2 regions of the Streptomyces colwelliae genome follow, and region 1 is predicted to be linked to the other one. Evidence: riboswitches for the same ligand, from Rfam matches in the RefSeq annotation. Region 1 holds a riboswitch; the other holds the start of a gene.
What was found. A riboswitch is a leader RNA that binds a small molecule or an ion and turns the genes downstream of it on or off. The one in region 1 is predicted to bind ZMP and ZTP.

Region 1 (4,396 bases):
AAGGGGCTCTGCCGGTTCGCCGGCGGGGCCCCTTCGTCGTTCCTGCGTCAGCGACGGCAGACGAGGACGCCACCGAGGCACGTGATCTCGCTGATCCGCGGGGGCCACGCGTCCTTACCCGAGGGCGCGGCCTGCTGGATGCTCGATACCCGGCAGCGGCCCGGCAGCATCGCTGAGTATCGAGGTGCGGGTGAAGTACCCGCACCTCGCCGACCTCGTCGCCGGTGGCGTCATCCGCTGGGCGATCTCGTCCAGTAGAACGGGATCGCCCTCGAACCGGTACTTGTCGAAGTACTCCGTGGCGGCCCGTCCGGACCGGAGCGTGAAGTGGCTTTCGAGGTGGGAGACGGCATGGATGCGGCGAGCGAGATCGGAATGTGTCACAGGAAGCCTGTCTCGGCCTGTCTCCCAGGCGTCCCGCCCGTCCACGACACGGGTTTGCCGCACGGACCCACGCCCAAGCGACCGTTGGGGCAGAAGGCGGGCGCTACAAGCGTCACAGCTCAAGCAGATCGCCGGATCGCCGACCCTGGTCCCTGGGGCAGGATCAAGGACGGCGGCAGCGATCCTGAACCGTTCGTCGAGCGCGGACCAGATCTCGTCCAACAGTTCCTCGGCGTTCCTGGCGCTGACAGCGGCCTCGGTGAAGGGAGCGGCGACCGAGACCTGTTCGCCATCGGAGTCGTAGGTGGTCAGCAGGACCGCCTCGCCCGGTTCCAGATCCTGCACGGCGAGGGTCATCACGTTGCTGGTCAGGCGTGCGGCGCGACTGGGCCGGGCGGCTCCGAAAACGGCGGTGCGTCCGCCGTCGCGGCTGATCAGCGCGGTGATCCGGGACGTCCGGATCGGCGGGTCCGGTTCGTACTCGAAGCCGCTGAGCGCTTCGGTGGGCGCGGCTCCCGCACGGAGTCGTTCCGCGGCCTGGGACACCTGCTCACCATTACCCAGAACCAGCCAGCCACCGGTAGCCGTGGCGGCGGCGTAGTGGCGCAGTGGATCATGTTTCCCCATGGTGCGGGGGCCGACCACGAGCTCACCGTCGATCAGTCGCAGGGCGCGGTCGCGCGAGGCAGGGCTGCGTCCGGTGAGGAAGTAACCACCCAGAACCGCTCCGGAGTGGGTGCGGGTGCACAGGACCCCGCGGCCCGGGTAGGGGTTGGCGGACAACAGGTCGTGGAGGTCGAGCATGCGGTGCCCTTTCTGGTCGGTCCGAGGACGGCATCCCTGTCGACGGCGCTTTCCTGACGCAGCGCCCCACGAGCGTCGTCGCAGGGCATGGTTCCTCAGTGGTGGAACAGCCTGAGGCCGGTGCGTGCGAGGGCGATCCGATGCTCGCGGCAGGCGTCTTCGACCTCGGCGGAACGGATCGATCCGCCCGGCTCGGCGATGTAGCGGACACCGTGCCGGTGTGCGTGGTCGACGTTGTCGCGGAACGGCAGAGCCCCGTCGGAGACGAACGCGACGCCCTTCAGACGGGCCATCCACTCGGCGCGCGAGCTGCCGGTCAGCTCTTCCCCCGGTTGGGACAGCGCACGGGAGAGGCGGGTGCTCTCGTCCGGCGTGAGGTCACCCTCGATGAAGCGGATCTGCCAGTTGATCCGGTCCTGGCGTCGGATGTCCGGCCGGAAGGCGAGAGCTCGAACCGCCGGATGGCGACGCAACCACCAGGTGTCGGCCTTCGCGCCGGCAAGTCGCGTGCAGTCGACGCGGGACTGCTGTCCCGCGCCGATGCCCAGCGTCACCCCGTCCCGCAGGTAGCACACCGAGTTGGACTGGGTGTGACGCAGCACCACCAGGCCGAGCAGAAGATCCTCCGCGGCCGTCGTGGGCAGCGCACCGCACACGACGTTCTCCAACAGCGTGGCGGCAAGCGGCACTTCGTCCCGTTGCTGGGCCAGGCGCAGGCCGAAGACCTCGCGCGTCTCACGCTCCGGCGGCACAAAGGCCGGGTCCGCCTCCATGACGAGGAAGCGGCCGTTCTTCTTCTTGGCGAGCGTTCCCACGGTGCCCGGCGCATAGCCCGGCGCGATGATGCCGTCGCAGACCACGCGGGCCAGCAATGCGGCAAGTTCCGCGTCGACCGGGTGCGAGACAGCGGCGAAGTCTCCGTAGGAGGACTTCGGGTCGGCGTCGCGAGCGCGGAGATACGCACTGGTCAGGGGGCCGACATCGGGCTGCTGAACGCCGTAGAGCTCCGCTGTCACGTCATCGACGGGCCCGGCCACGGCGGCACCGGCGGGTGAGACATGCTTGAAGGAAGCAGCCGCCGGCCGTTTCAGGGCCCGGCTCGCCTCACACACCAGCTGCCAGCCGTTCAGCGCGTCCAACATGTTGATGTACGACGGGCTTCCCTGCACCACCCGAACCGGCCACCGGCCGGGCCCCACCGGCGTGGCATGCGCCGGCTGCTGCTGTGGGTTGATTCCGTAACGCAGATCCACGTCTTGGCCTCCTCAGCGGAAATTCACTGGCGGAGGCGCCCAGGCGGTCGACGCTCACGTGAAAGAACAGCCGCTCCCCGGTGGTTGTCCACCCTCGCCAGTCGCGGCCGGGCACCACTGTATCGGCAGACACGGCGTGGTGATCGGTCAGGCTGTGTGTGGGGGGGGGAGCCAGTCGGCCCGTCCCGACCGACGGCGGAGCCCCTCTCCCTCGCGTTCCTGGACCGAGGTCAAGACGCCGCACCCGTGCCATCCTGGGCGACGTGAACCGCGACGATCTCGTACGGCTGCGCCAGGCCCGTGACCGCATGAACCGCGAGTACGCCGAACCGCTCGACATGGCCTCGATCGCGCGGACCGCGCTGATGTCCCCGGGCCACTTCCAGCGCAGCTTCCGCGCCGCGTACGGGGAGACGCCGTACAGCTATCTCATGACCCGGCGGATCGAGCGGGCGAAGGCGCTGCTGCGGCGCGGCGACCTCAGCGTGACCGAGGTGTGCATGGCCGTCGGCTGTACCTCGCTCGGTTCGTTCAGCTCGCGCTTCACCGAACTGGTCGGCGAGACCCCGAGCGCCTACCGCGCCCGCTCCCACGAGGCGGGCGCGGTGATCCCGTCCTGCGTGGCCCGCACTTTCACCCGCCCGAACCGGGCGGGACCACCGCTCCGCCCCTAGCCTGTCGTCCATGGATCTCAAACTCCGCCAGTGCTTCATCGCCGTCGACGACCACGACAAGGCGCTCGCCTTCTACTGCGACGTCCTGGAGCTGGAAATCCGTAACGACGTCGGTTTCGAGGGCATGCGGTGGGTGACCGTGGGGTCGCCGTTGCAGCCGGACGTGGAGATCGTCCTGGAGCCGCCGGCCGCGAACCCGGACGCCTCCCCCGCCGACAAGCAGGCCATGGCCGAACTGCTCGCCAAGGGCACTCTGCGCGGGGTCAACTTCACCACCGCCGACTGCGACGCCCTCTACGCCCGCGTCCAGGAGTCCGGCGCCGAGGTGGTCCAGGAGCCGACGGACCAGCCGTACGGCGTCCGCGACTGCGCGTTCCGCGACCCGGCCGGGAACATGCTGCGGTTCATGCAGCGCAGCGGCGATTGAAGGCGGGACCGAAAAAAGGACGGGCCGAAAATCACGCGGGCGCGTCGCATGCTCCCGCCTACGATCACGCCATGAGCGCACCGACCATCCGCTGGACCCACGCCTTCGTCGACCGCCCGCTCGGCCTCCTGGGCCCGGCTCACGCCTTCTGGACGGCCGTCACGAACACCCGGCTGTCCGAACCGCGCGGTGAACAGGGGGAGTTCGTCACCTTGCTGTCCGAGGGGGCCGACGCCTGTGTGAAGGTCCAGGGGGTCGAGGCGGGCGCGGGCGGCGCTCATCTCGACTTCTCCGTCGAGGACGTACCGGCGTTCGTGGGCGCCGCGCTGCGACTCGGCGCGGAGACCGTCGCCGAGCACGACGGCTGGGCCGTACTCCGGTCCCCCGGCGGTCAGTTGTTCTGCGCCGTCCCCTGGCACGGCGAGTCCGTACGACCGCCCGTCGTGGCCGGCAGCCGCCTCGACCAGGTCTCCCTCGACATCGGCCCCGGCTCCTACGACGCCGAAGTCGCCTTCTGGAGCGCCCTGTTGCCCGACTGGGCCTCGCTGGCGGGCGCGCTCCCCGAGTTCCACGTGCTCAAGCCCCCGCCCGGCCTGCCGATCCGCATCCTGCTGCAACGCCTCGGCGAGGAACACCTCGCCGCCGCCCATCTCGACCTGGCCTGCGCGGACATCGGCGCGGCCGTCGCACGGCACGAGGAACTCGGCGCGACCGTCGTCTCCCACGGCAAGCACTGGACGGTGATGCGGGACCCGGCGGGCGGCGTCTACTGCCTGACCGGCCGCGACCCGGAGACCGGCGGGCTGCCTAACCGCCCCTGACGCAGACGACGATCACCCGGGGGTCGTCGTACC
Region 2 (4,396 bases), on a different contig from region 1:
CGCGGCGACTGGACGGGCGGAGCGGCGAGGTCGAGGAAGTGGTGGCGGAGGTCTTCACCGTCGCCTGGCGCCGCCGCGCGGATCTGCCGGCGGCTCCGTTGCCCTGGCTGTACGGCGTTGCCCGTAACTGCCTGGCCAACGCGGTGCGGGGATACGGGCGGCGGCGTCGGCTCGTCGAGCGGCTGGGCAATGACGAGAGTGCGCATGGGCGGCAGGTCGTGGCCAGCCCTGATGCGGATGCCCCCGGGGCGTGGGTGCACGAGGCGTTGGCGCGGTTGTCGTCAGGCGACCAGGAGGTGTTGAGGCTTACGGCGTGGGAGGAACTGGGTGTGGAGGAGGTTGCCGTGGTTCTTGGGTGTGGGGTGCGGGCTGCGGCGATGCGGTTGCACCGGGCGCGACGGCGGTTGAGAGCGGAGATAGAGAGGCTGAGTGCGGTGGCCGGAGGAGCGGCGTGATGTGTTGTCGATTGGCTGCTGCGCCGTCGTGGCTGGTCGCGCAGTTCCCCGCGCCCCTTTGGGGCGCCACAGTCGCCCCGGAGGAACATCGTCATGGCTGATGAGCTTGAACTTCTTCGTAGCGCCAACCCGTTCACAAGCGATGGGCCCCTCTATGGCGACGGGCCGCTCGACCATCACGCCGAGCGCGGGCTCAACCGGTTGCTGTACGAACGGCGTTCACGGCGCCGCCGACTGCTCTGGAGCCTCGCGGCCGCAACTGCCGTTGCCGCGACCGTGCTCACTCTGGTGCTGAGCGGGCCGAGCAGTACCCCGGCGGTGGCGGCTCCCCGCCCCTTGGTCGTGCAGGCGCACTCCACGCCCGTATCCCTGAAGCAGCTCGCCGCCCTCGCCGCGGCGGTCGCCGTCGACGGAACTCCCGTTCTGCGCAAGGGAACCCACGTGCAGTCCTGGAGTCTCGGCATGTCGGACGACAAGCCACCCGTCACCGTCCCCGAGGAACGCATCGTGCGCTGGAACGCGGACGACAGTCACACGGAGCGTGATGTCGAGAACGGGCATGTCCTCAAGGACACGACGTATCCGCCGAGTTGGAGCGATGTCCCGCCCGATGCCCGGCCCCCGCACGACGTGGCGGGACTGCGGGCGTACCTCCAGGAGACGGCGTACAGCAAGACGCCGTTGACCACTGCCGAACTCCTTGCGGCCGTGGGGGAGTTGCTGGACCACTGGACGCTCGGGGCGCGTGAGTCGGCCGCGTTGGCGCGGCTGCTCGCGGGGGCGGACGGGCTGCGGCCGGTGGGGGAGGTGACCGACCGCCTCGGGCGGCACGGGCAGGCGTATGTGTATCGGCAGTCGGGCAGCCGCCTGATGCTGATCATGGACCCGGCCACCGGCGCCGTCCTCGGACTGGAGAGCACCTTCACGAAGGACCAGCCCGAGTACGGCGTCAAGGCCGGGGACGTCATGGACTACAGCGCGTGGACGCGCTGATCACACCCCGAGCTGCCGGGCGGCGGCGGTCACGGTCTGTTCCAGGAGCGTGGCGATCGTCATCGGGCCGACACCGCCCGGTACCGGCGTGATCAGCGAGGCGCGTTCGGCGGCGGAGTCGAAGTCGACGTCGCCGACGTTGCCCGCGTTGTAGCCGGCGTCGATGACGACCGCGCCGGGCTTGATGTCCTCGCCGCGGATCAGGCGGGGGCGTCCGACGGCGGCGACCACGATGTCCGCCTCGCGCACCACCGCCGAAAGGTCCTGGGTGCGGGAGTGGCAGTAGGTGACCGTCGCGTCGCGGGCGAGCAGCAGCATGCCGGCCGGCTTGCCGAGGATCGCGCTGCGGCCGACCACGACGGCCCGCTTGCCGGACGGGTCGACGTCGTACTCGTCGAGCAGCCGCATGATGCCGCCGGGCGTGCAGGACACGAAGCCCGGCAGGCCGAAGCTCATCGTCGCGAAGGACGCGAAGGTGACGCCGTCCACGTCCTTCTCCGCCGCGATGGCCTCGAACGCGGCCCGCTCGTCGATGTGTTCACCCATCGGGTGCTGGAGCAGGATGCCGTGCACGGTGGGGTCGGTGGAGAGCGCGGTGAGGGTGCCGACCAGTTCGACGGTGGTCGTGGTGGCGGGCAGTTCGACGTGCCGGGACTCGATGCCGGCCTTGCGCGAACGGTTCTGCTTCATCCGGACGTACGTGACGGACGCGGGGTCCGCGCCGACCAGGACCGTCGCCAGACAGGGCGCCGTACCGGTGCGCTCCGTGAGGTCGGCGGCCTTCTTCGCGGTGTCCTCGACGATGCGCCGGGCGAGCGCGGTGCCGTCCATGAGTCGTGCCTGGGACATGATCCACTCCTGAGCTGGTTGACCAATCGCCCAGGCGCACGGCATCGACTCCGCGTGGGCCGCTCCACGGTGGTGCTCCACCTCAGCGCCAGTCACGACCCACGAACAGCCTAACGGACGGTCCTACGACCGTCAGGGGCCCGCTCACCGACGCCGGACGTGCCGGGTCCGACCGGCAGGCGGCGGCGGAAGCGGGTGGGATCGCGCCGCCCGCAGCGCCGACCCCAGGAGAGCGGCGGACGCGCGCAGACCCGCTGCGGTAACCGTTGCTCGGCGTCGCGTCACGACGGAACGCGCGGGTGCGGTGCTCGCCGAGAAGGTCCAGGTCAGACGGGTGCTGATCCGGACCCTCGGTACCAGCCCCGCTAGCCGTCCCATGCCTGGATCATGGTCTGCCGGGTGATCTTGCCGTCCTGGAGCAGGAGCATCGACTCGGCGAGGACCCTGGCCCCGTCCGGGTACTGACACGACTCGCTGTAAGCAACCCGGTCCCCTTCCACGACGCACTGCTCCAGCTTGTGCGTCATGTCGCGGCTGTAGACGTCGGCGAGCATCGCGCCGATCTCGTCCCGGCCGTGCAGGACCTTGGGGTGACTGGGCTGGGTCTGGTGGTCGACGACGTGGATCTCGGCGTCGTCCGCGTAGAGCGACAGAAGTGTCGCCGCTGTGTGATCCTCGATGCCCCGGCGCAGGGCTTCGGTGTCGAAGCCGGGGCGTGCCGCAGTGCCCATGGTGACCTCCTCGGAGGGCCGCGGCCCGAACAGGAGCGAGCCGCGGAGGGCCTCTCCTACGAGACTCCTCCGTCACGCCCGGGTCGGCAAACCGGGCGGCACACTCCGCCTGACGGGTGAGCGCCCACCCGTGCCCGTGACCGCGCGGGGACCGGGCGCGTTGCTGAGGGCATGATCTCAACACGACGTATTGCCGCCGCCGTTGGTCTCGCGGTCGGGGTCACCGGCCTCGTCGCGCCGATGGCGAACGCCGCCGACGCGCCCGCCTTCAAGGACGGCAAGGTCAGCCCGGTCGCCCTGCTGGACTCGCTCGCGGTGAGCGAGATCCCCGCCGAGCACCGGGCGGAGGTCCCGCGGGTCGCCAGTCAGCTCCAGGGGCTGAACCACCTGAACGACCTCCAGCAGCTGCACCAGGTCACCGACCTCGCCGCGCCGGTCACGGGACTCCTCCCCAGCATCGAGCCGTGAGCCCGCAGCACTGATCCCGCGGAGCACGCAGACCTTGAGGGCCGTCCGGAAACGGGCGGCCCTCAGTCGTTCCCCGAGGTCAGCCAGTCGTCGCCAGGAACTGCGTCGCCGCCAGCTCCGCGTACAGCGGGTCCGCGCTCACCAGCTCCCGGTGCGTGCCCACCGCGCGGACCCGGCCCGCGTCCATGACGACGATCCGGTCGGCCATCGTCACCGTGGACAGCCGGTGCGCCACGACCAGGACCGTCGTCGTACGGGCCACATCGGCGACGGTGTCGCGCAGGGCCGCCTCGTTCACCGCGTCCAGCTGCGAGGTCGCCTCGTCGAGGAGCAGCAGCCGGGGCCGGCGCAGCAGCGCGCGGGCGATGGCGACGCGCTGGCGTTCGCCGCCCGAGAGGCGGGTGCCGCGGTGGCCGACGAGAGTGTCGGCGCCCTTCGGGAGGCGGGCGACCAGGCCGTCGAGGCGGGTCGTCCTCAGGACGCGGGTGACGGCGTCGTCGTCCGCGTCCGGGTTGCCGAGCAGCAGGTTGTCGCGCAGGGAACCCGACAGGACCGGGGCGTCCTGCTCCACGTACCCGATGGCGGACCGGAGTTGGGAGAGTTCCCACTCCGCGAGGTCCCGGCCGTCGAGGGTGATGGCGCCGGACTCGGGGTCGTAGAAGCGCTCGATGAGGGAGAAGACGGTGGTCTTGCCCGCGCCGGACGGGCCGACGAACGCCGTCATGCCCTGGGCCGGTACCTCGAAGGTCACGCCGTGGTGGACGTAGGGGAGGTCGTCGGCGTAGCGGAAGCGGACGTCGTCAAGGGCGTCCTGCGTGGTGACGACGCCCGCGCCGCGTCGAGGACGATGGAGGCGGCGTATCTCGTGCGGACCGGGGAGGAGTCGTCGGCGAGGGCGGT

Region 2: linked by a shared signal. The riboswitch ahead of ACNFOC_RS32825 (bifunctional 5,10-methylenetetrahydrofolate dehydrogenase/5,10-methenyltetrahydrofolate cyclohydrolase) and the one ahead of ACNFOC_RS04200 (phosphoribosylaminoimidazolecarboxamide formyltransferase) in region 1 are both predicted to bind ZMP and ZTP.

The regions. Positions count from the first base shown of each region.
Region 1 is NZ_JBLTJC010000011.1:43,304-47,699, reverse strand. Features, by position in the region: gene ACNFOC_RS04205 (IMP cyclohydrolase) at 115-1,188, opposite strand; gene ACNFOC_RS04200 (phosphoribosylaminoimidazolecarboxamide formyltransferase) at 1,284-2,441, opposite strand; ZMP/ZTP riboswitch at 2,472-2,556, opposite strand; gene ACNFOC_RS04195 (helix-turn-helix transcriptional regulator) at 2,705-3,115, shown strand; gene ACNFOC_RS04190 (VOC family protein) at 3,126-3,542, shown strand; gene ACNFOC_RS04185 (VOC family protein) at 3,614-4,363, shown strand; gene ACNFOC_RS04180 (hypothetical protein) at 4,350-4,396, opposite strand, start outside.
Region 2 is NZ_JBLTJC010000199.1:76-4,471, reverse strand. Features, by position in the region: gene ACNFOC_RS32835 (RNA polymerase sigma factor) at 1-455, shown strand, start outside; gene ACNFOC_RS32830 (CU044_5270 family protein) at 549-1,448, shown strand; gene ACNFOC_RS32825 (bifunctional 5,10-methylenetetrahydrofolate dehydrogenase/5,10-methenyltetrahydrofolate cyclohydrolase) at 1,449-2,297, opposite strand; ZMP/ZTP riboswitch at 2,319-2,403, opposite strand; gene ACNFOC_RS32820 (nuclear transport factor 2 family protein) at 2,663-3,028, opposite strand; gene ACNFOC_RS32815 (hypothetical protein) at 3,200-3,496, shown strand; partial or broken gene ACNFOC_RS32810 (ABC transporter ATP-binding protein) at 3,576-4,396, opposite strand, start outside.